DNA from 4 places in the Rhizobium sp. SG570 genome. Region 1 is predicted to be linked to each of the others. Evidence: riboswitches for the same ligand, from Rfam matches in the RefSeq annotation. Region 1 holds a riboswitch; each other region holds the start of a gene.
The links. Region 1 has a riboswitch for cobalamin ahead of FHT28_RS33435 (ABC transporter substrate-binding protein). Riboswitches for the same ligand answer to the same signal wherever they lie in the genome.
Positions count from the first base shown of each region.

Region 2: another riboswitch for cobalamin. It lies ahead of cobU (bifunctional adenosylcobinamide kinase/adenosylcobinamide-phosphate guanylyltransferase); the one in region 1 lies ahead of FHT28_RS33435 (ABC transporter substrate-binding protein).
Region 3: another riboswitch for cobalamin. It lies ahead of nrdH (glutaredoxin-like protein NrdH); the one in region 1 lies ahead of FHT28_RS33435 (ABC transporter substrate-binding protein).
Region 4: another riboswitch for cobalamin. It lies ahead of FHT28_RS18795 (aromatic ring-hydroxylating dioxygenase subunit alpha); the one in region 1 lies ahead of FHT28_RS33435 (ABC transporter substrate-binding protein).

Region 1 is NZ_JAAZQI010000030.1:13,982-21,502, forward strand. Features, by position in the region: gene FHT28_RS33410 (EamA family transporter) at 1-413, opposite strand, end outside; gene FHT28_RS33415 (LysR family transcriptional regulator) at 500-1,429, shown strand; gene FHT28_RS33420 (glutathione S-transferase family protein) at 1,504-2,154, opposite strand; gene FHT28_RS33425 (ABC transporter ATP-binding protein) at 2,417-3,181, opposite strand; gene FHT28_RS33430 (iron ABC transporter permease) at 3,178-4,215, opposite strand; gene FHT28_RS33435 (ABC transporter substrate-binding protein) at 4,216-5,232, opposite strand; cobalamin riboswitch at 5,397-5,655, opposite strand; gene FHT28_RS33440 (methyltransferase) at 5,919-6,626, shown strand; gene FHT28_RS36765 (hypothetical protein) at 6,599-6,958, opposite strand; gene FHT28_RS33450 (metalloregulator ArsR/SmtB family transcription factor) at 7,315-7,521, shown strand, end outside.
Region 2 is NZ_JAAZQI010000008.1:23,831-31,351, reverse strand. Features, by position in the region: gene FHT28_RS17205 (hypothetical protein) at 1-29, opposite strand, end outside; gene FHT28_RS17200 (cobyric acid synthase) at 266-1,720, shown strand; gene FHT28_RS17195 (chloride channel protein) at 1,819-3,615, opposite strand; cobalamin riboswitch at 3,796-4,194, shown strand; gene cobU (bifunctional adenosylcobinamide kinase/adenosylcobinamide-phosphate guanylyltransferase) at 4,335-4,859, shown strand; gene cobW (cobalamin biosynthesis protein CobW) at 4,865-5,914, shown strand; gene cobN (cobaltochelatase subunit CobN) at 5,924-7,521, shown strand, end outside.
Region 3 is NZ_JAAZQI010000003.1:9,304-16,824, forward strand. Features, by position in the region: gene FHT28_RS07325 (acyltransferase family protein) at 1-729, shown strand, start outside; cobalamin riboswitch at 989-1,209, shown strand; gene nrdH (glutaredoxin-like protein NrdH) at 1,462-1,683, shown strand; gene nrdI (class Ib ribonucleoside-diphosphate reductase assembly flavoprotein NrdI) at 1,695-2,090, shown strand; gene nrdE (class 1b ribonucleoside-diphosphate reductase subunit alpha) at 2,078-4,288, shown strand; gene nrdF (class 1b ribonucleoside-diphosphate reductase subunit beta) at 4,314-5,288, shown strand; gene FHT28_RS07350 (LysR family transcriptional regulator) at 5,340-6,266, opposite strand; gene FHT28_RS07355 (5-oxoprolinase subunit PxpA) at 6,548-7,330, shown strand; gene FHT28_RS07360 (acetyl-CoA carboxylase) at 7,340-7,521, shown strand, end outside.
Region 4 is NZ_JAAZQI010000009.1:61,159-68,679, reverse strand. Features, by position in the region: gene FHT28_RS18815 (transporter) at 1-62, shown strand, start outside; gene FHT28_RS18810 (BA14K family protein) at 134-595, opposite strand; gene FHT28_RS18805 (GH25 family lysozyme) at 886-1,845, shown strand; gene FHT28_RS18800 (hybrid-cluster NAD(P)-dependent oxidoreductase) at 1,935-3,023, opposite strand; gene FHT28_RS18795 (aromatic ring-hydroxylating dioxygenase subunit alpha) at 3,026-4,270, opposite strand; cobalamin riboswitch at 4,367-4,572, opposite strand; gene FHT28_RS18790 (ACT domain-containing protein) at 4,790-5,203, opposite strand; gene FHT28_RS18785 (DUF6656 family protein) at 5,308-5,919, shown strand; gene FHT28_RS18780 (L-threonylcarbamoyladenylate synthase) at 5,978-6,952, shown strand; gene FHT28_RS18775 (FAD-binding oxidoreductase) at 7,082-7,521, shown strand, end outside.

The sequences.
Region 1 (7,521 bases):
GCCGTGCCGATCCACCCCCAGAAGCCGAAGCGCTCTCCGAGAGCAAACATGGCGATCAATGCCGTGAACACCGGCATGGTGTTGATGATGAAGCTCGCAGGCCCCGCCGGCACGGTCTGTTCGCCTGTATTCAGCAGCACCGCATAGGTGGCAATGAAAAGGATTGCGGCAATCGAGATCCGCAGGAGATCCCCTCTTGTCGGGACGCTCCATCTGAATGCCAGATAGCCAAGAGCGATGACGCCCGCCGTCACATAGCGGGCCGTCGCAAGTTCTATCGGCGTCAGGGGCCCGAGACAGATGCGGATGACGACGAATGAAGAAGCCCAGAAGATGATCGTGACGACAACAGCCGAAAAGGCCACCAGATCAAACCTGCCCTTTACCCCCACGTCGCTCGTCAACATGCTCATGCTCGCCTCCCATCCATTTGCATGGGAGTGGAATAGGCCCCCAATACGTGCTTGAAAAGCACCGCAATCAATGATCAGCTGTGTTTATGGTTCACAGCTCGCAAGCACTGCCGCCGCTCGATACACTTGAAACCTTTGCACGCGCGGCCCGCCTTGGCTCCTTTTCGGCAGCTGCCGAAGAAGGCGGCATCACCCATGGCGCCGTCTCAAGACAGATATCGCGGTTGGAGCGCTGGCTCGGTGTGCGGCTCTTTGCGCGGCAGCCGCGCGGCGTAAGCCTCACTCCGGAGGGCATGCGCTTCTTTGCCCGCGCTGAGGAGGCCCTTGCCCTTCTCAGCGACAGCGGCGAGCGCTGGCTTCCCCGGCGCAACAAGGCGACGGTTCGTCTTTCCCTCACACCTTCCGTCGCGTCGCTATGGCTGTTCTCCCGCCTGCCGAAGCTCGAAGGCAACGACATTCATCTCGAGCTGATCCTTGAACATCGTCTGGCGGACTTTGGCGAGGGAACGGATCTCGCCATCCGCTGCGGCAAGGGGCCGTGGGCCGGTGTGCGCGCTCTGCCCCTCTGGCACGAAAGATCCTTTCCGATCGCGGCGCCTTCGCTGGCGGAAAGGCTTGGGCAGAATCGCGATGCGCAATCGCTGCTCGCCATGCCGATCCTGCACGATTCGAACATCGAGGGCTGGCGGCGCTGGCTCGCTCCGGAGGGCGTCGAATACCTGCCGCGCGGACAGGACCGGCGGTTCGAGGACTACAATCTCGTCATCGATGCCTGCGTTCAGGGCGTGGGCGTTGCATTGGCACGACCGCCGCTATCGGATGCGGCAATTGAAAGCGGCAGGCTGGTACCGGTTTCCGACAGGGCGATAGACTACCACGTCTCGTTTCACCTGATCCGGCCCGACAATGCCCTGAGCGGCCCCGCCACGGAACTTGCAAAGCGCCTCCTCGGCGAAGCGGGCCATGACGAAACGACGATCGCAGCCTTTACCGCACCAACGCGGGCGCGCGCATAGGCGGACGCTATATCGTTCCGGTCTTATGCAGCAAGCGCCCCTAACGGCGACACCCGGTCGAAAGCTGAGCTTCGTCAGCCAGTCGACGCGGCGGTAAAAACCACCAATTGAGCCTCGAAAGCACGCTTGTATGCGGGCCGCGCCTCACCGCGAGCAACATAGGCGGAGAGGTTCCGATATTCGTCCAGTAGACCCGAGCTTTTCAACCTGAGCAGCACCGACACCATCAGAAGGTCACCGGCGCTGAACTTGCCGCCAAGCCAGTCGGCATCGCCAAGGTGACCAGAAAGTTCGCTCAGCCGCTTGCGGATGCGTTCCTCGACCATGGGCAGGCGCTGCTCGTACCAGGTCTCGTCACGCTCCAGAAGCTTGGCGACTTCGCGATCGACGATCGGCGGCTCCATCGTGGTAAGCGCGGCAAACATCCATGTGATGGCGCGCGCCCGGGCCTTGGCATCGTCCGGCAGCAGGCCTTGATAGTGCTCCGCGATATGGAGCACGATCGCCCCCGACTCGAACAGGACGAGATCGCCTTCTTCATAGGTCGGAATCTGCCCGAAAGGATGAAGCGCGAGGTGTGTGGGTTCCTTCATCGCTTTGAACGAAAGAAGACGAACGTCGTAAGGCTGACCGACTTCTTCGAGCGCCCAACGAACGCGCATGTCACGCGCCAGACCCTTGCCGCGATCGGGCGACCGTTCAAAGGCGGTAATAGTAATCGTCATCGCCGTTCTCCATAGCTTGTCTGTCTTGAAGACGATTGGCTAAACGAGATTCCGACACGACATGCTCGAGATAGCCATCACGGTCGGTTCAAATGCAGCTCAAGGAATGCGCTCCATGCACATCAGCCAGCATCCTTCTACACGCGCACGGCGCCGGTGAAAACGACATGGGCGGCGTGCAAAGACGACACTGCGAAAGTCGAACATTGGCCCGAACTCCATTCGCGTGGAACCACGCGGTATCGTGACTGTGCGAATACATTCAACCCGTCATGTATTGAATGTTGCAGCGGCCGTGGACCAAAGATTTCTGGACATGGGCGCGCACGCCGAAGACCCGGCCGATCAGTTCCTCCGTCAGAACATCTTCGGGAGCTCCGGCCGCAACCACCTCGCCCTCCTGCAGCACGGCCAGGCTGTCACAGAACATGGCCGCCAGATTGAGATCGTGCAGGGCAATGATGCAGGTGACGTCGAGCTTCGAGACCAGTCCCAGAATATCGAGCTGATGCTGGATATCGAGATGGTTCGTCGGCTCGTCCAGGAGCAGTTCGCTGGGGGTCTGCGCAAGGGCTCTGGCGATATGGACGCGCTGGCGCTCGCCACCCGACAAGGTCTGCCAGAGCTGCGCCGCCCTGCCCTGCATGCCCACACGCCCAAGCGCATCGAGGACGACCGTATCGTCACGAGCGCTCCAGGCCGACAATGGGCCGCGATGCGGCGTGCGACCAAGGCGAACCACGTCCATCACGGTCACCTGCGTCTCCGTCGTCGCCTGCTGCTCGACCAGCGCGATCCGGCGGGCGATATCGCCGCGCGGGATGGCCGCGATATCGTTGCCGCCGAGCCGGATGATACCGCTGCGTACTTTTCTCAAGCGGCAGATCAGCCGCAGGAGGCTGGACTTCCCGGAACCGTTCGGTCCGAGCAGACCGAGGACCTTTCCCTTCTCCACCGTCAAGCTGATGCCGTTGACGATCAGCGTGTTGCCGGCCGCGAAGGTTACCTTGTCGACCGCGATGCTCATGCCGTCCTCCGGGCGCGATAGAGAATGATTGCGAAGGCCGGGGCGCCGAACAAGGCGGTGACCACGCCGATCGGCAGGATCTGCTGAGGGATGATGATCCTCGAGACGATATCGGCGCCGACCATGAAGATCGCGCCGGTAAGCGCCGCCGCCGGCAGCAGCCGATCATGACTGGGGCCAACCAGAAAACGGGCCGCATGCGGGATGACGAGACCGACAAAGCCGATCGAGCCGACGATGCTGACGACCGCAGCCGTCATGAGCGCCGTCGTCCCAAGCAGGACGATCTGCGCGCGCCGCACCGCAATGCCGAGCGAAGCCGCAGCATCGGTGCCAAAGACGAAGGCGTCCAGAACCCGGACATGTCCCATGCAGATTGCAAAGCCGACAATGGCAACCGGCCCCGAAAGATAGACATCCGGCCAGCGCACGCCGCTCAACGAGCCGAGCAGCCAGAACATGACACCCCTTGCCTGCTCGGCATTCGCCGATGTGGTGACGATATAGGAGGTGAGTGCATTGAAGAGCTGCGAGCCGGCGACGCCGCACAGGATGATCCGCTCGCTTGTGCCGCCGACGCCCGTAGCCAGGAGGCCGACGAAGAGAAAGGCCGCGATCGCGCCGAGGAAGGCCCCGCCCGAAAGGCCCAGGATTCCCGAGCCGAGACCGAGGATCATGACGCAGACCGCGCCGGTCGAGGCGCCTGCTGAAATGCCGAGCACATAGGGTTCGGCGAGCGGATTACGCAGCATGGCCTGCAGGATCACGCCGCTCAGCGCCAATGAGGCGCCGGCGCTGGCGGCTACGAGCGCTCGGCTCAGCCTGTAGTCCCAGACGATACCCTGATGGATCCGGCTCAACTCGAAATCCGTCCCCATCAGCCGGTTCGCAACGGCCTTGGCTGTTGTGGCCAGCGGGATGGAAATCTCGCCGATCGACACGGCAAGGCTGATCATGAGCGCCAGGAGCACGATTGCGGCGATGGTGAGCGCCAATAGCGCCCACCGCTTCTGCCGTCTTGCGATCCCGCGCATCTATTGCGCCAGGCCGAAGGACTTGATGCCCTTGGCCAGGGTCTCGATGCCGTCGATGGTCCGGATGGTGGGATTCATCGACTGCGCGTCCATCATCACGAAGTGCTTGTTCTTGACTGCATCGAGCTGGCTCGTGACCGGGTCCTTCTCGAGGAAATCGAGCTTTACCTTGGGATCGTCGGCCGCGTAGCGCCGGCGATCCATCGTCGCGATGACGACCACGGCCGGATTGGCCTGCGCGATCGTCTCCCATCCAACCAGCGGCCATTCCTCCTCCGTCGTCACGACGTTCCTGGCGCCGAGTGTCTTGAGGATATACGCCGGCGCACTGTTCTTGCCGGCGATGAAGGCATCGCCGTTGACTTCCTTGCTCGAGAACCAGAACACAATCGGCAGGTTCTTGGCCTGTGCGCCGGCAATTGAAGCCACTGCTTCCGCCTGACGCTTCTTGAGGTCAGCGATCAGCGCATCGCCGCGATCATTGACGTCGAAAATCCGCGCGAGTTCATCGATCTCCTGATAGATCAGGTCCATCGTGAAGAGTTCCTTGCGCACGCCGTCACCGCCGTCGGCATTGACCTTGGCAACGCAGTCGGTCGGCGCGATGTAGGTGTTGATGCCAAGCCCGGAGAACTGCTCGCGCTTGCCGACCGAACCTTGCGGACCGACATGCCATTCGAATTCGGCGGCAACGAGGTCCGGTTCCTTGCCGACAACCGCTTCGAAACTCGGGTCATTATCGGCAAGACGCGGGATCTTGCCGTTGGCTTCGGCATATTGTGGCAGAACAGGCCCGACCCAGACGGCCGTTCCGACGATCTTGTCGGCAAGGCCGAGCGACAGCAGGATCTCGGTCATGCCTTGACCGATGGACAGGATCCGAGCTGGAGCCTTTTTAAAGGTGACCTGCTGGCCGCAATTGTTGATGGTGAGGGGATACTGGGTCGCTGCAAAACCGGGAGCTGCGAAGCCGGCAAGGCCGAGCGCAAATGTAATGGTCGTCAGAAAATGGCGCATGAAAGATCTCGATAGGGATGAAAAACTGAGTGACGTCAGCGCAACAGCGCTCAGGCACACCGCAGCCGGTCGCGGAAATCCCAATCAAGAACGAAGAGTGCCGGGTAATATCGAAGGCTCAGGTCAATCATTCTCTGTCCCTTTCCGGGCATCCCCGCCCGGCTGATTGGATCGTGATTGACGGCAGGTCTCCTGGCTCGCGGATGTCTGACAATCATCTGCCTTCCCGCGCCGTTTCCGCGCAGTGGCATGGTCCGAAGACCCTGGGAGATGACCAGCAAGCTGGTCGCTCCGGGATGACCGGCAATCCGCTTACAGTTGCGGGGGCAGCCACGGTCTAGGTCCCCTTTGGGTCGCCCTCACCGTGTTCCCTATTAATCCCCGTAGAGTCTTCCTTGGGGAACCGTCGCATCCAGTTATGTCGGACGACCGCTCGCCGTCAAGCACATCCATCGACAAAAGCCGCGCAATGTTTCTTCTCTTCTCCACCTCGACGACGAGTTGCTCGACATTGAAGAACACGCTCGTCTCGTTGTATGAGAATGAAATGGATGCGTTCACATCCGGCGAAGTTCATTTATCGATCTGCATAATAGAATTCATATCTAAAACGCCCTGCGGGCCAATATATCGACATTATCACTGCTCACCAGACGGCGTGAGCCTAACCAAAATGATGGATGAAAATGCAACAGGGGACGTTTCCGGTCGAGCTGGCTGAATTGGCAGCGGCGTTACAGGCAAGGTCGGGAATCTTCAAAGCCGATCAAGAGGCTTTGGCGCTCAGAGAAGAAGTCGAAAGCGCAGCAAGAATTTTCATATTTGACCACAAGACGCAGGCTGAGACTTTTACGAAGGCGTATGGAATTAAAAACGCTCTCAAATGCTGCCTGGCTTTGCTCTCCGCGAATATCGACCCGGTGAAATACGAAAACGTGCGCGACCTAGGCTGCGGCTCGGGCGTCTTCGGATTGACGTTCGCATTTCTCGCTACGAACCCGAGGCTGCACCTGACCTTCGTCGATCAATCGCCCTTACACTTGAACATCGCGCAAACGGTGCTGACGGATTCCGGTTGCGCCGGCAATTTCAGCTTTCTCAACCAGACCCTGCCTCCCGATTTGCCGTCGAATTCGGAGCTGGACCTCATATCCTATTGGTTTTGCGAAAACGGCCACGTGGCGAGCGATGCCAGTTTGATCGATCGCCTGATCGGTCGCGAAGCGATCATTGTAGACTACGAAAAGGTCATCTCGGGCATCGTCGACCATCTTCCAAAGCACCTTGTTGTAAAAGACCGCTGGTCGGTGGAATCGGACGTGCCCTTGCATATGAGGGACATCGTAGGAGATGAGAGCGTGAGGAGTTACGGGATCCACATCGTCAGGGCTTGATCCCACCAGCGGGCATTTCGATGCATAGGCAGGCTATTCGGATCAGTCGATCGAAACAAATCCGGCGTCTCGCAATATCTACTGCCCCTGTCGCGACAGCTTCCTTTCCTGTCCCTTTGCCGGAACAGCGGCGCGAAAGCGGTTTCCTCCCACTGACCGCTGCCGAGTTTCGCCGAACGAACCGCGATGCCGCAGAGCGCTTCGAGCTGGACGGCGATGTTGAGGGTCTGGTGCTGCAGGATGATGACGCGGTTCACGACATCCGGAATATGCACCTGACGGTCGATCTGATCGGTCGCCACACGGTCAGCCCAGGCGGGCGTCGAGAACACTATGCTGCCGAGTTCAATAGCGATTTTCCCGACAGGGATCGGGCGGTGGAGTCTGATTATGGGATTCTCCTGGAAGAGGTCCAACCACTGGCATTATATTTTTCCGGATACAATGGTATCGCTCAGGCTCGAATATCGAGTTGATGGAGAGGCAATCCGGTCAGGCATCCGTGCGCGGTGAAATTGAATCATCATCCAAAGTCGAGTTAGAGGCGCCCATCGGGATTGATGGCTGTTCGAGGCTCGACTATATACCAAGCATGGCTTTGGAATATTACCTCGCTGGCTCGACTGACACGGAAGCGGAGAAGCGCCAGGGGCGGCCCGCATCCGAGCGGATTCTCACGCTTTTGAAGATGCGCGGTTCGCAAACCTCATCGGCGCTCGGCGCTGCTCTTGGAACAACCGGGGAGAATGCGCGCCAGCAGCTTGTCAAGCTGGCAGCGGATGGCCTCGTCGAGGCTCGTTCTCAAGCCAAGGGCGTCGGCCGGCCGCAACAGGAGTGGGAGCTGACGGAGCGCGGGCACGGATTTTTTCCCGATACGCATGGAGAGCTTGCCGTC
Region 2 (7,521 bases), on a different contig from region 1:
GAATTCTGTCTGTTGAAGATGAAGAGCATCGGGGTATCCTCCAGGCCGAAACGGCCGGTTTTCGGTGTTTGTTTTCGCGGTGGAGATAATCCTCTTCAGTATAACTAACAATGGATGAAATCGTCATCCGATGTCGCAAATAGAGCATGGTGCGACGTGATGTATTTTTGTATCGTGCCGGTGGCTTCAGGCCGTTGGGGATCGCGGCGAAATCAAGGCAAAATTCCGTGTTTTCAGGGGCTGTAGCATCTCGGAGCGATGAAGAATGACGAAGGCGATCATGCTGCAGGGAACCGGCTCCGATGTCGGAAAAACGGTATTGGTCGCCGGGCTGTGCCGCCTGTTCGCCAACAGAGGTGTCAGGGTCCGTCCCTTCAAGCCGCAGAACATGTCCAACAATGCCGCCGTTGCCGAAGATGGCGGTGAGATCGGCCGCGCCCAGTGGCTGCAATCGCTGGCGGCGCGCGTTCCGTCATCCGTGCATATGAACCCGGTGCTGCTGAAGCCGCAATCGGAGACGGGCAGCCAGATCATCGTGCAGGGCAAGGTCTGGGGGCATGCGAAGGGCAGGGACTATCAGGCGCTCAAGCCGCAGCTGCTCGGCGCCGTCTTGGAAAGCTTCGCGGCCATGCGCGCTGGAACCGACCTTGTCATCGTCGAGGGCGCCGGTTCGCCTGCCGAAATCAATCTCAGGCGGGGCGATATCGCCAATATGGGCTTTGCCACCCGCGCCAACGTGCCTGTGGTGCTGGTCGGCGATATCGACCGCGGCGGCGTCATCGCGTCGCTGGTGGGTACCTATCATATCTTGCCGGAAGAGGATCGGCGCATGATCCGCGGCTACCTCATCAACAAGTTTCGCGGCGATGTCTCGCTGTTTGGAGAGGGCATAGACGCGATCGGCACGTTCACCGGCTGGCCGTGTCATGGCATCGTGCCGTGGCTGAAGGCGGCCGGCCGCCTTCCTGCCGAGGATTCCGTTGTGCTGGAACGGCTCACACGGGGCTCCTCCGGCGCCTTGAAAATTGCCGTGCCGGTGCTGTCACGCATTGCGAATTTCGACGACCTCGATCCGCTGCGAGCCGAACCCGACGTCGATCTCGTCTTCGTCCGGGCCGGTGAACGGCTGCCTGATGATGCGGGCCTTGTGGTTTTGCCGGGGTCGAAGTCGACAATCGGTGACCTGCTCGATCTGCGGGAACAGGGATGGGATGTTGATATTGCCGCCCATATGCGCCGCGGCGGCCGCGTCATCGGGATTTGCGGCGGTTATCAGATGCTCGGTCGCATGGTCTTTGATCCGCTCGGCATCGAAGGATCGGTGACGGAGACGCCCGGACTTGGCCTGCTGGATATCGAGACGGAAATGGCGCCTGAAAAGACCGTCCGCAACAGCCAGGCTTTCTCCAGGGAATACGACGTGCCGCTGTCCGGCTACGAAATCCATCTCGGCGTGACCAGCGGCCCGGATTGTGATCGCCCCTCGACCGTCATCGATGGCCGGCCGGACGGAGCGCTGTCGCCCGACGGCCGCGTCATGGGGACATACCTGCACGGGCTTTTCGGCAGCGATGCGTACCGGGCAAGACTGCTCGAAAGCTTCGGCCTTAACGGCGAGCGGACGGGCTACCGCGCGGGCGTCGACGCGGCGCTGGACGAGATCGCGACCGAACTGGAAGGCGTCCTCGATCCTGCCTGGCTCGACAGCCTTGTCAGCTAGGGCAATTCCAGGAAAAGTGCGCAACGGTTTTCCGTCCGGAAGTGCGTAAAAACAATAATCTAAAGCTGTTTAGCGATTCCATGAGCCGCTTAACGGCTCTAGAGCTCGCCGGAAACCTCGCGACGGCGGCGGTCGAGCTCTTCGCTGTAGCGACGCAATGTGTAACTCTCGGTCAGCAGCCCCACGACCTTGCGTTCAATGAGGTCGTTTATGACCACGAGCGCTTCGCTCTTCGTCTGGTCGAACATGGCTGCGGCCTGCTTGGCGTTCATCTGCGGCTGCAGGAATTCGTTGCGATGGCGGATGAAATCGGCAAGGCCATGTTCCTCGTCATCTTTCTCGACCGGGCTCGCATAAATATCCGGCACCAGCACCATGCCGGAATATTTCTCTTTGTCGTCGATCAGAATGACGCGCTGCGCCGAGCCGATCGGAAAGGCTTTGCGGAATTCCTCGATGCTCATGCCGACGCTTGCCGTATGCACATCCGGGCGCATCATGCGTGCCACAGTGAGGTTGCGGATCCACCCGACGTCGTGTGCGCTGCGGATGCTTTCTCCACGCAGATGGAAGCGCCATGTGGCGAAGGAATAGCCGAAGGTCGTGCGCACGACGAGAGACGAGGTGATGACAGCAGCCAAGACCAGCGCGGTAATCGGAAAGTCGCCGGTGATCTCCAGCGCCAGGAACGTCATCGTCAGCGGGCCGCCGATGATCGAAACGGCAAGCGCACTCATGCCGACCACCGCATAGACGGCTGGCGTCAGCGTGGCGTGATCGAAATAGGGGGCGCAATAGGCGAAAATCTTGCCGAGCAGCGCGCCCATGAACAGCGATGCGAAGAACAAGCCGCCCCTGAAGCCGGAGCCGATCGACACAGCCGAGGCGAGGGATTTCAAAACGAAAAGGCTGACCAGCGCCCACAAGGTTACATCGGTGGAGAGATTGAGATGGAGGGCTCCGTGGCCGGCCGATAGAACCTGGGGTGATATCAAAGCCAGCAAGCCGACGAACAGGCCGCCGAGCGCCGGGCGGAAAGGCGGCGCAATCGAGCTCTTGCGCGCCAGTTCCTCGACCCAGGCGACGCCCTGCATGATCAGGATGCCGATGCCGGCGCAAAAAGCGCCGAGCAAAACAGCCGGAAGGTAATCCGCCGGCACTATTGTGCCGAAATGGCCGATATCGATGGCGAAGTCGTCGCCGGCGAGCAGCCTTGCGATCATCGTCGATATCAGGGCCGAGACGACGACGGGCGTCAGGGTCAGGATGGAATAGGTGCCGATGATCAGCTCGAAGGCGTAAAAGGCGCCGGTCAGCGGTGCGTTAAACGCTGCGGCAATGGCGCCGGCAGCACCGCAGCCCACGAGCATGCGCAGATCCGCGCGGCGCATCTGCATCTTGTAACCGAACTTCGAAGCGATGCCGGCGGCAAGCTGCGTGTAGCCCGCCTCAAGCCCGACGGAGGCGCCGAACCCATTCGAGATCAGGTTCTGCACGGCGACGATGATGCTGTCGGTCAAGGACATGCGTCCGCCATGCAGCGCATTCGCCTCGATCGGGTCGACCATCGGCTTCTTGCGGGTGCGTGAAAGAATATAGAGCAGAATACCAAGAATGATGCCGCCGGCTATCGGGGCTATCAGCACCACCGATTTGTCCGGGATCGCCACTGCCGCCGAGCTCAGGCGCTCGTAATCCGTGATCCCGTAGATGAGGCTGTGCAGCTTGCGCGAAACGAAACTCATGGCCGTAACGGCGCAGCCGGACGCGATGCCCACGAGCGCGCCGGCGAAAACGAGTCCTAGTTCGCCGCGGCGGAGCAGCGCTCTAAATCGACCAAGATCGAATAGGGCTGAGAAGACGCCCAGGCGACGGGGTTGGAATTTCTGCAACATTGGGGACGGACGATACGTTTCTACTCGAATATGAGGGCTTAGCCTCTATAAACTCCTAACATCAAAGAAATACGGCAAAAAAAGTGATGTGTTCTCGGGATTATGCGGCGATTTCGCGGCTGGGACAGCCGATGTCGCACCCATGTCCTTGATTGACTTGAACTAAGTGAAAGCCTAATCATTGCCGGCATAACGAATGGTTTCCGAGCGGCGATGTGCCGCATGGGATGAAAAGGGAATGTGAAGGGGCGGACCCAATCCGGGCGTTCTCATCACAGCCGACCCCGCGACTGTAGAGCGGTCAGGGTCTTTCGTCCGGTTTGACAGCTATCCCGCCGATGGTTCGCATGGGGCGAACAGGCGGAGAAACTTCAAGCCGGAAAAGCCACTGGTGTGGCATCATGATCTACCAGGGCTGGACGCCTCCGATATCTACGAATCGTCCGTCTTTTCATGATGCATTGCCGGGAAGGCGAGAAAGATCCGCTGGTGCACGATCGGGGGCGACCGGTTTCGGTCTGCCCCCTCGTTGCGCCTTAACCGCGAGCCAGGAGACCTGCCATACGTGCCGGGCACAGCGCCCATCTTGGGACGCATGTCTCGCTGCCAGCACGGAGGTTGTCATGGCGCCAAACGAATTTCTCGCGCGTAAGCGCGCCCCTTTCGGTCTTAGCCGCGTTGCGCGGCTCCGTGCCCTCGTATGGGGGCGACAATAGCTCATGCCATCCTCACAATCCCGCGCTGTTTTCGTTCTCGGCGGCGCGCGCTCCGGCAAATCCCGATTCGCCGAATCGCTGATCTCGGATACCGGCCTTGACCGTCACTATGTGGCGACCGGACGAGCCTGGGACGACGAAATGCGCGAACGTATCGCGCAGCATCGAAACGAACGCGGCGATCTCTGGACGACGCACGAGGAGCCGCTCGACCTGACCGCCCGGCTGGCGGCGATCGACGGCGATGGCCGCGCTGTTCTCGTCGATTGCCTGACGCTGTGGGTCACCAATCTGATGATGGCCGAACGAAACGTCGCAGCTGAATTTGCTGTTCTTACCGAATTTTTGCCGAAGGCCAAGGCGCGGCTCGTGCTCGTCTCCAACGAGGTCGGGCTCGGCATCGTGCCGGAAAACCGCATGGCGCGCGAATTTCGCGATCATGCCGGCCGGCTGCACCAGATGATCGCGGCGACAAGCGCCGAAGTCTATTTTATCGCGGCGGGATTGCCGCTGAAAATGAAGGGTTGATCCACATGAACCAGGCAAAGATTCCCGCCACCGTCATCACCGGCTTTCTGGGAGCCGGCAAGACAACGATGATTCGCAACCTGTTGCAGAATGCCGGCGGCAGGAAGATCGCCCTCATCATCAACGAGTTCGGTGATCTGGGTGTCGACGGCGACGTGCTCAAGGGCTGCGGCGCGGAGAACTGCACCGAGGACGACATCATCGAGCTGACCAATGGCTGCATCTGCTGCACCGTCGCCGACGATTTCATCCCGACCATGACCAAGCTTTTGGAGCGTGACGCGCGTCCCGACCATATCATCATCGAGACCTCCGGTCTGGCGCTGCCGCAGCCGCTGGTCGCTGCCTTCAACTGGCCTGACATCCGCACGCATGTCACCGTCGATGGCGTCATCACCGTGGTCGACAGCGCCGCCGTCGCCGCAGGCCGCTTTGCCGACGATCATGATGCCGTCGAAGCCCGTCGTGTCGAGGACGATTCGCTCGATCACGAAAGCCCGATCGAGGAACTGTTCGAGGACCAGCTGACCTGCGCCGATCTGATCGTTCTCAACAAGACCGACCTGATCGACGTCGCCGGCCTTGGCCGCGTGCGTGCGGAAGTCGCGTCACGCACCGTCCGCAAGCCGACGATCATCGAGGCGAAGAACGGCGACGTGCCGGCAGCCATTCTGCTCGGCCTCGGCATCGGTACCGAAGGTGATATCGTCAACCGCAAATCGCACCATGAGTTGGAACACGAAGACGGCACACCACATGATCACGACGAATTCGACAGCTTCGTCGTCGAGCTTGGCCCCATTGCCGACCCGAACGCCTTCATCGAAGCGCTGAAGAGCGTCATTTCCGAACATGATATCCTGCGTCTCAAGGGTTTTGTCGATGTGCCCGGCAAGCCGATGCGCTTGCAGGTACAGGCCGTCGGCAGCCGCATCGACAACTATTTCGACCGTACCTGGGCGCCCGGCGAGGAGCGCGCGACGCGGCTGGTTGTCATCGGTCTGCACGAGATGGACGAAGGGATCGTGCGCAAGGCGATCGAAGCGCTGGTCTAAGGCAAAGTCATGCATCTCCTCCTAGCCCAGAAGGGAACGATCAGTGACGGCGACGAGGCGATCGATCTCGGCCAGTCGCCGGGCGATATCCTCTTCCTGTCGGCGGCCGATACCGAGCTTGCGGCGATAGCCGCGGCTCGCGGGCAAGGCGAGGGCAGCTGTTCCCTGCGGCTTGCGAGCCTGATGAGCCTCAAGCATCCGATGTCGGTCGATACCTATATCGAGCGCACCGCGCGGCATGCGAAGCTGATCGTCGTGCGAGCGCTCGGAGGTGCGAGCTATTTCCACTATGCACTGGAGGCGCTGCACGCTTGTGCTGCGCGTCAGGGTGCGGCGATCGCCGTGCTGCCGGGAGATTCGAAACCCGATCCAGGGCTGACGCCCTTTTCCAATGTCGCGCTCGATGATCTCAATGCGCTCTGGTCCTATTTGATCGAGGGCGGGGAGGCGAACTCCAGGGCGTTTCTCGCCTATGCCGAGGCGATGCTGTCAGGGGCGGAAAAGCCGATGCCGGCCGCACCCTTGATGAAGGCCGGGATCTGGTGGCCGGGCAGGGGTGCGATTGGGATCGAGGAGTGGAGGAGTGTTTCTACGTCGTGTGGAAGCACCCCCTCATCCGCCCTTCGGGCACTTTCTCCCCGGGGGGAGAAGGCGGAAGTCGAGGGTGCAGTATTACCCTCGCCCCAGCGGGGAGAGGGTGGCGCCCCTGAGTTTATCGAAGGAGCGCCGGGTGAGGGGGCGTTACAGGGAGCGGAGCAGTTGGCGGACCTCAAAGTTCCGACTGTCGCCATCTCCTTCTATCGCGCTCTCGTCCAGAGCGGCGAAACCAGGCCTGTCGAAGCCATGATGCAAGCACTCATCGCAGAGGGTATGCGGCCGTTGCCGGTGTTCGCCTATAGTTTGAAGGATGCGGTATCCGTCGGCATTCTGGAGAGCGTTTTTGCCGAGCTGAAGCCGGATGTCGTCGTCAACACGACAGGCTTTGCAGTTTCCGCGCCGGGCGCAGACCGTCAACCGACGGTTCTCGAAACAGGCGAGGCGATCGTCCTGCAGGCAATCCTTTCGGCTTCGTCCAAGGAAGCCTGGGAGGCATCGTCGCAGGGGCTTTCGGCGCGCGATCTCGGCATGAATGTCGCGCTGCCGGAAGTCGACGGGCGTGTGCTTGCCCGCGCCGTGTCATTCAAGGCGGCGGCGCGTTACGACGAGCGGGTCGAGGCCAATATCGTTGTCAGCGAACCGCTTGATGATCGCATGCGCTACACGGCACGGCTGGCCGCGAACTGGGCGCGATTGCGCAACGCGCAGCCGCGGGATCGTCGCGTTGCGCTCGTCATGGCGAATTACCCGAACCGGGATGGCCGTCTGGGCAATGGCGTCGGATTGGACACCCCCGCCGGTACGATCGAGGTTTTGAGAGCGATGCAGGCGGCAGGCTATCCTGTCGCTGGGGTGCCAGCCGATGGCGACGCGCTGATGCGACACTTGGCGGATGGTCCCACAAATTCCGGCCATGATGGCAGGCTGGTTCGCGAGAGGCTTTCCTTTAGCGAATACAGGGATTTCTTCTCGTCTCTTCCTGAACGGATTCAGGATGAGATCACGACGCG
Region 3 (7,521 bases), on a different contig from region 1:
GTCAATCTCTTCTGGATGCAGCACCTGTGGTACCTCGCCTATCTCTGGACCTATACCGCAATCCTGACGCTTGTCGTATCGGCCTGGCCGAAGTTGCTGCCCCTCGCGGGGGATCGGCTGACGCCCCGGCTGGCGGGCAAGTGGATACTGATATTTCCCGCCATACTGTTCATCTTGCTCAGGCTCGCGCTGCGGCCGGCCTTCCCCCCGACACTCAATATCCTCACCGACTGGTACAGCCATAGTATCTATCTGATGTCATTTCTGCTCGGTGTCGTGATGGCCATGCGCAGCGAATGCTGGGAGGCGGTCGTCGACGCGCGAAAACCCGCCCTGATCCTGGCGCTGGGTTGTGCGGTGCTTCTGACGATGCTCTTCCCGGGCCTGCCTGCCGGCGAGCCTGACATGTGGCAGGCATTTGCGGGAAGGGTGCTTGCCGGCACGTTCCAATGGTGTGCGATCGTCGCAATTCTCGGATACGCAAAGGTCTGGCTGAATTCGGAGAACGCCGTTGTCCGCTATCTGAACAGGGCAGTGCTGACCTACTACGTGCTTCACCAGACGGTCATGTTGGTTATTGCCTACTGGTTGCGTGAGTTTGGGTTGATGTCCGCCTCGTCTTTCATCCCGATCGTGGTTGCGACGCTCGCCGTCTGTGCGTTGTGTTACGAACTGAAACGACGCCTGGAAATCTCCTGGAAAGCCAGGATCCGCGCTGGCATTGCCTGACGTATGGATATCTCGATGTTCACCCGGCATGGGCTCCCTGGAGCAATCTCTCTGCTTCAGGGTTAAGAGGGCGTCCGGTGCGCCGACAATCGGCCCCGGCTTTCACGATATCCACTCGCCGCACATTCCCGAGGTCGAGAAGATGACCGATCTTCTGTCGTTGTCGCGAAAACGTCTTCGGGACTTAGCCGCAGGCCTTATCAACATCTTAAATGAAGGATCGGTGACGGAACCTGTTGACGCAAATTTAACCTCGTCTACTATATCTAGTGTTCGAGGTTCCTTCGATTCGCAAGGATTGGAGGCTAAGATGGGAATACGGTCGCCGAGCATGATGCTCGTCAAGCCGTAGCTGCCCCCGCAACTGTGAGCGGCGAGTATTGTTCTGCATGTGCCACTGAGGAATATATGCCTCGGGAAGGCATGAGCAAATACTTCGACCCGCAAGCCAGGAGACCTGCCTCGAGCAATAGCGTCCACGGGCGGGGTGTCCGGATGGCGAGCGATGGTTTGCGGCAGCTCGCCGTTGCCGTCGCTTTCCTCGAATGGCCCGCAAAGGTTACTTCGAGGTGTGAAGTCCATGTCTTTGAGTATCCTTATCTGCCTGCACGACTGACGGCCGCCTAAGCGTCCGGCAGTCGGTTGTGCCCGCCGCCATTTTTCAGATTGCCGAACGGGTGTCGCCCGACGCCCGGACGATCTCGCACGCCTGTCATATATACGAGGACATCCATGAGCATTACCGTCTACAGCAAGCCCGCTTGCGTCCAGTGCACCGCGACCACACGCGCCCTCGACCGCCAGGGTATCGATTACACCATCGTCGACGTGTCCACCGATACTGAAGCCTACGAGCTGGTGCAGGGTCTCGGCTATCGTCAGGTCCCGGTCGTTATCGCCGGCGAGCAGCATTGGGCTGGCTTCCGCCCCGACATGATCAGCGCGCTCGCCTGAGGAACCGGGCGGTGGGCGAGATCGTCTATTTCTCCAGCAGATCTGAGAACACCCATCGCTTCGTTGCCAAGCTTGCCTTGCCGGCCGCTCGCATTCCGCTCGGCGCGGGTGAAGAGCTGCGAGCGGCCCGTCCTTACGTTCTCATTGTCCCAACCTATTGTGGTGAAGGGGGCAAGGGTGCCGTGCCCAAGCAGGTTATCCGCTTCCTCAACGATGCGGATAACCGTTCAAACATCCGCGGGGTCATTGCCGCGGGCAACAGCAACTTCGGGGCGACCTTTGGTATCGCCGGCGACATCATCTCCACCAAATGCCAGGTGCCGTTTCTCTATCGGTTCGAGCTTTTGGGCACGGAAGAGGATGTCGTGAATGTCAGACACGGATTGGAACGATTTTGGACACGCTAAGCTCTTCTTTGTCGCGGCACGCGGCCGAAAAACCGCTTCACACTTTTTCTCATCCCGCGAGCGACCGGCCATCGAAGGTCACGGAAACGGCGTTGGACTATCACGCCCTCAACGCCATGCTGAACCTCTATGACGAGCAGGGTAGTATCCAACTCGACAAGGACCGCTTGGCGGCCAAGCAGTATTTCCTCCAGCATGTCAACCAGAATACGGTGTTCTTCCATAACCTGCGGGAGAAGCTCGATTACCTGGTGACGGAGGGCTATTACGAACGGGAGGTGCTGGACCAATATTCCTTCAACTTCGTCCGCGATCTCTTCGATCATGCCTATGCGAAGAAGTTCCGCTTTCCGACGTTCCTCGGCGCTTTCAAATATTACACCAGCTATACGCTGAAGACCTTCGACGGAAAGCGCTATCTGGAGCGCTATGAAGACCGTGTCTGCATGGTAGCCTTGGCGCTGGCGCGCGGCAGCGAGCAGCTTGCCCATGACATGGTGGACGAGATTATTTCCGGCCGCTTCCAGCCGGCGACGCCGACCTTCCTCAACGCCGGCAAGAAGCAGCGCGGCGAGCTGGTTTCCTGCTTCCTGCTGCGCGTCGAAGACAACATGGAATCGATCGGCCGCGCCATCAATTCCGCGCTGCAGCTTTCCAAGCGCGGCGGCGGCGTGGCGCTGTCGCTCACCAACATCCGCGAGGCCGGCGCGCCGATCAAGCACATCGAGAACCAGTCTTCCGGCATCATCCCGGTGATGAAGCTGCTCGAAGACTCTTTCTCCTACGCCAACCAGCTCGGAGCCAGGCAGGGCGCGGGCGCCGTATATCTCAACGCCCATCACCCTGATATCATGCGCTTCCTCGACACCAAGCGCGAGAATGCCGACGAGAAGATCCGCATCAAGACCCTGTCGCTCGGTGTCGTCATTCCCGACATCACCTTCGAGCTCGCGAAGAACAATGACGATATGTATCTGTTCTCGCCCTATGACGTGGAGCGCGTCTATGGCGTGCCTTTCACGGAAATCTCGGTGACAGAAAAGTACCGCGAGATGGTGGCAGACAGCCGCATCCGCAAGAAGAAGATCAAGGCGCGCGACTTCTTCCAGGTGATTGCCGAAATCCAGTTCGAAAGCGGCTATCCCTACATCATGTTCGAGGACACTGTGAACCGCGCGAACCCGATCGCCGGCCGCATCACCATGAGCAATCTCTGCTCGGAAATCCTGCAGGTGAGCGAAGCGAGCGAATACAGCGACGACCTTTCCTACACGCATATGGGCAAGGACATCTCCTGCAATCTCGGCTCGCTCAACATCGCAGCCGCGATGGACAGCCCCGATTTCGGCAAGACGATCGAAATGTCGATTCGCGCGCTGACGGCAGTCTCCGACATGAGCCATATCTCGTCGGTGCCTTCGATCGAAAAGGGCAATGACGACAGCCACGCCATCGGCCTCGGCCAGATGAACCTGCACGGCTATCTTGCCCGCGAGCGCATCTTCTACGGCTCCGAGGAAGGCGTCGATTTCACCAACATCTATTTCTATACCGTGACCTATCACGCCATCCGTGCCTCGAACCTCCTAGCGGTCGAGCGCGGGCAGAGCTTCAAGGGCTTCGAGAACTCGAAATACGCGTCCGGTGAGTACTTCGACAAATATACCGAGCAGGAATGGAAGCCGGCGACCGAACGCGTGGCCGAACTGTTCGAAAAGGCCGGCATCGCCATCCCGACACAGGAAGATTGGGCGAAGTTGAAGCAGTCCGTGATGAAGGGCGGCCTTTATAACCAGAACCTGCAGGCCGTGCCTCCCACAGGTTCGATCTCCTATATCAACCACTCGACTTCTTCGATCCATCCGATCGTCTCCAAGATCGAAATCCGCAAGGAAGGCAAGATCGGCCGCGTCTATTATCCGGCCGCCTTCATGACCAACGACAATCTCGATTATTATCAGGACGCCTACGAGATCGGGCCGGAAAAGATCATCGACACCTATGCGGCCGCCACCCAGCATGTCGATCAGGGCCTGTCCCTGACGCTGTTCTTCCGCGACACGGCAACCACGCGCGACATCAACAAGGCGCAGATCTACGCCTGGAAGAAGGGTATCAAGACCATCTACTACATCCGCCTTCGCCAGATGGCGCTGTCCGGCACCGAGGTGCAGGGCTGCGTTTCCTGCGCCCTTTGATTTCCGGTTTGAAAAGGACATTTCCGTGAACATGCAATTCAAGCCGGTAAGCCGTATCCGCGCCATCAACTGGAACCGTATCGAGGACGACAAGGATCTCGAGGTCTGGAACCGCCTGACCGGAAATTTCTGGTTGCCCGAAAAGGTGCCATTGTCGAACGACATCCCGTCCTGGGCAACCCTGAAGCCGGAGGAGCAGCAGCTCACCATCCGCGTCTTCACTGGCCTGACCCTGCTCGACACGATCCAGAACGGAGTAGGCTCCGTGAAGCTGATGGCCGACGCCGCCACGCCGCATGAAGAGGCGGTGCTGTCGAACATCTCCTTCATGGAGGCCGTGCACGCTCGATCCTACTCATCGATCTTCTCGACGCTCTGCTCGACGCCGGATGTCGACGATGCCTATCGCTGGTCGGAAGAGAACGAATTTCTGCAGCGCAAGTCGACGTTGATCATGGAGCAATATGCTTCCGGTGATCCGCTGAAGAAGAAGGTCGCCAGCGTCTTCCTCGAAAGTTTCCTGTTCTATTCGGGCTTCTACCTGCCGATGTTCTGGTCGAGCCGTGCCAAGCTCACCAACACCGCCGACATGATCCGCCTCATCATCCGCGATGAGGCGGTGCATGGCTATTACATCGGCTACAAGTTCCAGCGCGGGCTTGAGCGGCTGCCGGAGGAGCGCCGGCAGGAGATCAAGGACTTCGCCTTCGACCTCCTGCTCGAACTCTATGATAACGAGGCTAGGTACACCGAGTCACTCTATGACGGTGTCGGCTTGACCGAAGACGTCAAGAAGTTCCTGCACTACAACGCCAACAAGGCGCTGATGAACCTTGGCTACGAGGCGCTCTTTCCCGCGGAGGCCTGCAAGGTCAATCCGGCGATCCTCTCGGCGCTGTCGCCGAATGCCGACGAGAACCATGACTTCTTCTCCGGCTCCGGCTCGTCCTATGTGATCGGGAAGGCAGTCGCGACCGAAGATGAAGATTGGAATTTCTAGGACTGGGTGATCCGTCCGCACGGCGTCGGGGGTCGCCCTGACGCCGTGGGCCTACTCGGGCGCCGGTTTTCCGCCGGCCACGCCCGGCAAGCCGAAAGCCTGTTGGAAGTAGTTCCGAAATGCCTGCATCGCAGGCGTCAAGGCGTTACCCGCACGCCATGCAAGTCCCACGTCCATGGCCGGTACGGTTTCCTGGATGTTGATCGTCTCGATGCGGCGGCCTTCGAGCGACCACGGCCGATATACCATGTCGGAGAGGATGGCGACGCCCTGGTTGTTCGCGACCATGGACCGAACGGCTTCCACCGATGAAGTGCGAAGCGTTACATTCGGTTGGTAGGGGGTCTTGCTCCAATATTTGAGCGATGACTGTGCGGCTTCGTCCACCGTCAGCATGATGTAGGGCTCTTGCGATATTTCCTGCAGCCCCACGCCCTTTCGCCGCAGCAGGTGATGTTGCGCCGGAACCCAGAGCCTGCGCACCGAGCTCAACAGCGTCTCTGTCGTGATCATCGGGTTGAGAATGTTCGAGGTGAGTAGGACGGAAAGGTCGTAGCGGTTGGTCAGCAAACCTTCCTCGATCGATTCCCTGTTCAGTTCATAGAGCTGCACCCGCAGTTTCGGGAAGAGCCGGCGTATCCGCTCGATGTGCATCGGCAGGAAATAGCCGATCACCGTGTAGGTGGCCGCGACGACCAGTTCGCCCTCGACATCGGTGTTGATGAAGTTGAGTTGCATCGCCTCGTCGATCTTGGCCAGGATCTCGTAGGCATGCGACAGGAACTGCCGTCCTGACGAGGTCAATTCCATCCCCTGCGCCGTGCGGGCGAAGAGCGGAACGCCGACGATCTGCTCGAGTTCCTTGATGGCCGCGGTTATGGCGGATTGAGAAATATTCTGGCTGATCGCCGCCTGGGAAACCTGCCCATATTCCGCGGTCGCGACGAAATAGCGAAGCTGGCGAATGCTGAGAGCCACCGAACCGTCCCTCCAATAAATTCAGACTACTGCACTGCAAAAATGAATAATGCTGGTCAAAACTGCATCATCTTCAGGAGCAATTTTTGAGCATGCCTTGTAACTATATATTTTATCGCGATTTTTTCCGCACCACTCCGACACATCATTATCATGTTTTCAGATATTACTGCTCAAAAAAATCTATTTTTCAAGCTGGCAATTAGACCCTACCGTACTGATGAGGAAGGCGCCCGCCGAGGGCGGCCTTTGGCGCCGATCTACCAGTGAGGATTGCGGGTTTGAAGCGAACGGTGGATATCAACTGTGATATGGGGGAAGCGTTCGGCCGGTGGCGTATCGGCGATACCAGCGATGAGCACCTCATAGCGCATATAAGCTCCGCCAACATAGCGGCGGGCTTTCACGCCGGCGATCCCAATCTCATCAATGACACGGTAAAACTGGCTGCCGAGCACGGCGTCGCGGTCGGCGCGCATCCGGGATACAACGACCTGCAAGGTTTCGGACGCCGAAAGATCTCGGGCAGCAACAAGGAAATCGTCAACGACATCGTCTACCAGGTCGGTGCGCTTCGCGAGTTCTGCAGGCGTCACGGCACCAGCATGCAGCATGTCAAGCCGCATGGCGCTCTCTACATGGAACTTGCTGCCAATCCGGAGCTGTCGGACGCTTTCATCGAGTACATGCGCACGACCGCACCCAATGCGCCCATTTTCTGCATGTGGAACTCAGCGACCTACGAGGCCGCCAGGCTGCTCGGCCATCCGGTCGTCAGGGAACTCTACGCTGATCGCGATTACGACGACAATGGCTGGATCGTCTTTACCCGCGATGCCGGGCGGCCCGATCCCAAGGCGATCGCCAGGAAGGTCTTGCGCGCCTGCACCGAAGGAAAAGTGCGCACCGTCCAGGGAAGAGACATCCCAATCGAATTTGAATCCATCTGCTTCCATTCCGATACGCTCGGAGCGTTGGATATCGTCCGCGAGATGCGCGAGGCGTTGGTGGCCGAAGGAATTCGGATCGCGCCTGTTTCCCAGATATTAGAACAGCAAAAATGAGGGGCTATCATGAGCAAAGCTGAAATCAGATCACCGCTGCCTGGCACCTTCTACAGGGCCTCTTCGCCGGATGCTCCTCCGTTCAAGGCCGATGGTCAGGACGTCGCGGAAAGTGACATCGTCGGCGTGATCGAAGTCATGAAGACCTTCCATGAGATCCCGGCGGGACTTTCCGGAAAGAACATCACCTT
Region 4 (7,521 bases), on a different contig from region 1:
GCTTCATCGTCGCGTCCATGCTGCTGGCATGGTGGTTGCTCAAACGGATCAACATTCTCTGACATCTGACTATGCATGAAAAGCCGCCCGGCATGTGCCGGGCGGCTCGCATCGATGAACCTCTAAGCGTCGCTCAATAATAGGGTGAGTAGCACTGACGGCGCGGGCCCTGATTGGGCTGGAAGGTGTTGTCGTAAGCGCGATAGGAGCGATAGCGATCCGAGCACCATTCGACGTGACGCGGGTTGATGCCGCCGGCTGGAGGCGGAGCGGCGTAATAGCGCGGTTGGCTGGCAATCGCGCCGCCGATGATCGCACCGGCGCCGAAGGCGGCCAGCGGGAACCAATAGCCGTCATGGTAACGATAGCCATGGCGATAGCCCGAGTAACCGCGATAGCCGCCATACCAACCCCGGCGATAGTAACCACCGTGATAGTGGCGCCATTGAACCTGCTCGATATTGGCGGGCGCGGTCTTTTCGGCGGGCGCAACCGGTGCGGCAGGCATCTGCAATGCGAAGGACGGCGTGAAGCTCGTCAGGGTAACAGCGGCCGAAATAGCGATGGTCGCAATTCTCGCACGGAAACCAAGCATTCTTATCTCCATTCCCTGGTTTGTCTTGTGCTCAGGCGTTTGGCGTTCGATATCGGGATGCTTCCCGAGCAGGGTTGAAATGCCTGCTTCGTCGCATGTCCGAACAGACGGCGAGAAACGCGGCAACACGTTATTCTGTTCCTCAAATCCCTACCAATTTAAGGAGTTATGCGAGGGCTCCACGATGAATTTATAGTGATTTCATCCTTAACCCAAGATTAACCAGCAATCCTTACTATTATTTCATGAAAGGATCCCGGCAGACTTACGCCTTGATTTGCAGCTTTCTGATGGTCCTGGCCCTCATGGGGCCGGCTACGAAGCTTTCGGCCGCTGAAAGTCGACCCTGGACGGATCCGAGAAACGCCCTCATCATCGACGCCTATGAACTGAACACCATCGACTGGAATGCGTTTCTGCAGGACAAGCGGATCGCCGGCTTCATCTCCAAGGCCTCCGACGGTCTGCCCGAAAGTTTCAGTTGTACAGGCGACCATGCCGGCGACACGGTCGCACACTGCAAGACGATGTGGCGCAAATACGCCGTCAGTCGCGAGCTGTATCAGACGCGCCGCATGCTGGCGAAGATGAACGGCCTTTTGTGGGGCGCCTACCATCTGGGGCGGCCCGGCAATCCCATCGACCAGGCCAATCACTTTCTCGACTATGCCGATCCGCAGCCGGACGAGCTGATGGTGCTCGATATCGACGGCATGGACTCCACGCAATTCATGTCGCTGGAGGATGCCCAGGTCTTCGTCGCCCATATCAAGGTCAGAACCGGCCGCTACCCCATCCTCTATACCAACCACAACATCGCCCGCTACATCGCCGATCATCGCGACATCTATCCACTGCTGTCGCGGCTGCCGCTGTGGTACGCGCGCTACAAGCCGGACGTGACCGGCACCTTCCCGCTCGGCAATTGGGACAGCTATGCCATCTGGCAGTTCGCTTCATCGGACAATTGTTCCGAAAAGAGCTGCCCCTACCGCGTTCCGGGCACATTGACCGATATCGACGTCAATATCGTACCAATGACCAAGATACAGCTCGCCAAGATCTGGCCGCAAGGCGAGCTGCTGCCTGCCAAACCGTTGCCTGCGCCCGACTTGATGATCGCACAGGCACCGACCTGCAACGGACCACGGCAGACGCTTATCTCGCTGGTGGTCGATCCCATCGTCACGGCCTCGACCCGTCGGTCTGAGCCGGTGGAGATCAATGAGCTGAATTATCAGGATTTCTAGAGCGACAACGGAATAGCGTTACCGCTCTATCATATTGTGTTCGCGCAACTCCGGACAGAAAACCGCTGCGCGCTTTTCCTGGAGCTGCTCTAGGCTTCGACCTGGACATCCGTCTTCGGCCGCGAACAGCAGGCGAGGATATAGCCCTCCTCGATCTCGTCATCGAGGATGCCGCCATTGTGGTTCATCTCGACCTCGCCCGAAAGCTTCATGACGCGGCATGTACCGCAGAGGCCGGATTCGCAGGCCGCACCGATGCGTACGCCTGCGCCGCGCGCGGCCTGAAGCACGGTCTGCCCCGCCGCGCAGACGACGTCCTTGCCGGCCATGGTGAAGCGGATCGTGGTTGCAGCTTCAGTCGACGCATCATCGGTAACCTCGGCAAGCGGCGTTGCCGCATTCGCCGGCTGGAAGCTTTCCTGATGGTAGCGGGACATGTTGAAGCCATGCGCTTCCAGCATGGAGCGGACCGCATCCATGAAGACTTCCGGACCGCAGCAGAAGATCGTGCGATCCATGAAATCCGGCGCGAGCAAGCCGATCTTGGCCTTGTCGATGCGACCCTTCAGCCCCGACCAGAGCTCGGTGCGGCCGCAGCCCTCGACGATCAGGCCGAGATTGAGGTTCGGCATGAAGCGGGCGAGATATTCCAGCTCCGAACGGAAGATGATGTCGGCCGGGCTGCGCGAGCAATTGACGAAGGTGATGTCCGACAACGGCGCCGTGTCGGCCATGTAGCGGGTCATGGCCATCATCGGGGTCACGCCGGACCCGGCTGATACGAAGAGATATTTCTCGCCGGGGTGGCGGATATGGCTGAAATCGCCGAGAGGACCGAAAGCCTTGATGCGCATGCCGGGCTTGAGGTTCTCGAACATCCAGCGCGTGCCGATGCTGTCCTTCTGCGCCTTGACGGTCACGGCGACCGAAAAGGGCCGCGACGGTGTCGACGACAGCGTATAGGTGCGCATGACCGGCTCGGGCGCCGTCGGCAGCTCCAGCGTCACAAACTGGCCCGGCAGGTAACGGAACCAGTTGTCCTTGTCGGACCCGAATGTGAAGGTCATCACATCGGGCGCTTCCGGCGTGACCGAGAGGCATTCGAGCAGATGCTGCCTGTCGCTCCAGGGCTGCATCTGGTCGAGGTGTCGATGACGGAGGGAGACGGTCATGTTCATGTTCAGGCAACCGCCGACAGCTTGGCCTGATCGCCCTGCAGCCGGTTGATCATGAAATTCGAGTACCACTCGACGAACTGCATGACGCCGCCTTCATGGATTTCCGAATAGGGACCGGGCTCGTAAGCAGGCGAGCGGATGCCGAAGGCATTTTCCTCGACGATGCGGCGGTCCTGATCGTTGGTCTCAGTCCAGACGTGGGTCAGCTCTTCGAGATCATAGTCCACGCCTTCGACCGCATCCTTGTGCACCAGCCATTTGGTGGTGACGGCGGTTTCCTCGGCGTTGAGCGGCAGGACGCGGAAGGAAATCGCGTGATCGCCGAGCATGTGGTTCCAGGTCGTCGGGTAATGGAACAGCAGCATCGTACCGATGTTGTTGATCGTCACATCCGGCGAGAGCGGCCGCTTGACGGCATTCTGGCCGGACATGGTGTAGCTTTCGGCCCCTTCGATCAGCGGCATGCGTGCGGTGCGGAACTGTCCGTCCGGCGAGATCTTGAATTCGCTCGGCAGGCCGGCAGCTTCACAGCGCTTCCAATGAGCTGTGATCACGGGATCGCTCATTGCCCCCTGCACGCCGCTCACCGTCGGCGCTTCCGAAAAAGTGCGGCAGAGTTCGGGGTGGTTGGCAGCGCAGTGGTAGCACTCGCGATTGTTTTCCCAGACGAGCTTCCAGTTGCCCTTCTCGATGATGGTGCTTTGGAAGGCGACCTTGGCCTCGCTGAGACGATGAGGGACTATGTAGGGCTCGATCGTGGCACGAACCGGCGCGAAGTCCGGCGCATTCTGCGCAAGGCAGATGAAGATATAGCCGCCGACGCTTTCGCAGTGAACGGATTTCAGCGAGTACTGGCTCTTGTCGAAATCCTCGGCCATCTGGCGGGCGAAGAGCAGCGAGCCGTCCAGCTCGTAGGTCCACTGGTGATAGGGGCAGACGAGCTTTGCCGACGAGCCGCGCTCGGTCGTGCAGACCCGCGAGCCGCGATGACGACAGCTATTGTGGAAGGCACGGATGACCTGATCGCGACCGCGAACGATGACGACGGGATAATCGCCGATCTGGACGGTGAAATAATTGCCCGCGCGAGGCACTTCGCAATCATGGCCGATGAACAGCCAATCCCGATAATAGATCATCTCCATATCGAGCTTGAAGTAATCCGGGTCGGTATAGAAGGGCTGCTCCAGGCTGAAACCCTCACGGCGATTCTTCAATTGCCGCAGAACATTGCTGCTGATATCCATTTGCCTATCCTTGCGCAGTACCAAGAAACGGGCGAAGGACATGCACGGCCGGTGGGAACGGCCTAAAGCAATGTCCCGACCGCCCGCCGCGGTCAGTAAACCATATGTGCCCAAGGCTGGTTTCCGGGCTCTGGAGCGGCCCTGTCGCCAGGACCCCATGGCACCTTCCCAGGTCGACCCGACCCAGTGGCTTTATCCGCCATGCCTTACTCCACCACCGTTGCGGGGGCAGCGCCGGATTTTGACCGGCTTCCCAATTCTCCGCCTCCCTAGCAGACGGCACCTTGAGATTGATGACATCATAGCTCTCGGCCCCTTCAGCCGCTGCGCTACAATGCGACATCGGCTTCGAAATTGGCGACAGACGAAACGAGACGCCCGGACGGTTGCGCATAGCGGCAATAAAGGAAGACAATTCAATCTCTTATGCATCGCCGTGGGATGCAGGAATAGTGATCCTCCCACCTCTCGCGAGCGACGCTTTATTCTGAATGCGACAGGTCCGCCGATGGCAGGTGATCAAAGGCGCGGGTGCGCCTGCGAAAGCGCCTGCAGCGCCGCCACCGCACGGCCGGCATCAACGGCCGGAACGAAGATATGATCGTGATAGTAGGCGGCGACGACATTGGCGCTGATGCCCTCATGTCCCAAGGCCGTGGCAAAGGCTGCGGTCAGGCCGACCGCCTCCAGCGAGGAATGGATATCGAGCGTGATCATCCGCATGGCGGGGGCCGTCGGAAGCCCTGCCTGCCGCGCTGCTTCCAGAGGAAGGATCAACGTCACTCCCTCCCTTTCCCGAAAGAGCCCGATCGGCTCCAGGTGAATATGATCGGCGAGCGCCGAAGCCGGCACGCTGCAATAGACGAACTCGCCCTCGGCAAGATTCGGCTTCATGCCCGCCAGCAGCAGCTTGAGATCGGTAATGCCGGGCATGATTCTGATCCTTTTCAACGATCCGCCAGCAGGAGCGCGCGCTTCAGCCCGGCTCAAGCTAGACGATCTATCATTCGGCATCCAGACCTCGATGGCGAGCCGGCATGGCAAAACTCAGATATTTCGATGCCAAGAAACCCGCCAACCCGGAGCCGGTGCCGCCGGCGGCGGGGTATACGGAATTTCTCCGCACCGGCCGCATCAATCGCGACAAGACGCATTGGCTCGCCGAGGAGCGACGTTACCTCACGTTCGAGGAAGTGGCCGAACGCACGGCGAGCAAGCTGCGGAACGCCGGCGAGACAACCCATGGCCGTCTCAACAGCTTTCACCAGTCGATCCGCTTTCCGAAACTGATCTTCCATCACACCCTGCGGGATACGCCGCATCTCGGCTATTGCCACGTCACCGCGGCGCGAACGCAATTCGCGAAATATGAGGAGGTAAGCTGGGCCTTCTACATCGCCAATTTCTTTGCCCGCCTCGGCCAGAACGACAATTTCTTCGAAGACATCAGCCTGAAATATTCGCGAATGTATTTCGCCGTCGCCGTCCATCCGGACAAGGAAGCGTCGGAAAAGAAGCTGACGATCAATCGCGACATCCGGGGCAACGGAGTGCTCTTCCACACCCACGATCCGCAGACCGCCATCCGCAACGTCCTGCTGCTCGGCGCCCGCAACGAGCAGCTTCGCGACATCATTCGCCAGCTTTGATCATTGATCCGAAAACTTGAAAAGCATAAGAACGGCCTGAACTGCAAACGGGCAGGCCATGGCACGACACATAGACATCCTTGAACATCCGCAAACGGCGATAGAGGTCGCCTCGGCAACGCTTGCCGAGGGTTTGCCGATCGGATTGCCGACGGAGACCGTCTATGGGCTTGCCGCCGATGCCACCAATCCAGCCGCCATCACCCGTATCTACGAAACCAAGGGCCGGCCGCGCTTCAATCCGCTGATCTGCCATATGAGCGATCTGGCTATGGCCGAACGCTACGCGATCTTCGATCCCATCTCCCGCAAGCTGGCGGAAGCCTTCTGGCCCGGTCCGCTGACGCTGGTGCTGCCGCTACGGCCTGAAAGCGGCATCCATCCGCTGGCGACCGCCGGTCTCGACACGGTCGGCATCCGCGTGCCGCAGGGCTTTGCCGGCGAGTTGATCCGCGCCTTCGGAAAGCCTCTGGCCGCCCCAAGCGCCAATACGTCGGGCAAGATCAGCGCCACCAGCGCCGATCATGTCGACGACGACCTCGGAGAGCGGATCACGCTGATCCTCGATGCCGGCGCTTCGGTGGTGGGCGTCGAATCGACCATCGTCAAGGTCGAGGACGGCGAGCTGCGGCTGCTGCGGCCGGGCGGATTGGCGGCGCGCGAGATCGAGCGGGTGGCAGGCAAGGCCGTGAAGCGCAAGAGAGGTGCGGCACCTGCCATCGAAGCGCCCGGCATGCTTGCTTCGCATTATGCGCCGGGCGCAGCCGTGCGGCTCGATGCGACCGATGTTTCGCCGGATGAGGCGCTCATCCGCTTCGGGACACCCGAGATTGCCGGCATCGGAAATGCCGTTGCCGTGCTGGATCTCAGCCCTAGCGGCGATCTTTCGGAAGCCGCCGCCAACCTCTTCGATTTCATGAAGCGCGCCGATGCGACGGGTGCCGTGACGATCGCCTTTTCCCACATTCCCGACGATGGCCTCGGCGAGGCCATCAACGACCGGCTGCGCCGCGCGGCCGCGCCCCGAGCATGATCCCCAAAAGTGCGAAGCGGTTTTGGGACACATGCAAAAGCGAATAACTGGAACTTGATGACAATTCGAAGAAGATCAGCAAGTTCCAGAGACTAAATCGGCCCGAACCCTATCGGCAAAGGACACACCATGAGCAGCTTCGCCCCCTCCTCCGCCCTTCTCGACCGCTTCACCGCCATCGTGGGCGAAAAGCATGCGACGCGTGACCCCGTGGAGATCGCACCGCATCTGGTGGAAAACCGCGGCCTCTACCACGGCGCATCGCCGATGCTGCTGAAGCCCGGCTCCGTGGAAGAAGTATCAGCGATCCTCAAGCTCGCCAGCGAGACCGGCACGGCCATCGTGCCGCAGACCGGCAATACCGGCCTTGTCGGCGGCCAGACGCCGCGCGAGGGCGGCTCCGACATCATCCTGTCGCTCGAGCGCATGAATCGCATCCGCGATATCGATCCGGTCGGCAATACGATGATCGTCGATGGCGGCTGCATCCTGGCGGATGTGCATAAGGCAGCGGCCGAACATGGCCGCATGTTTCCGCTGTCGCTCGGCTCGGAAGGTTCCTGCCGCAT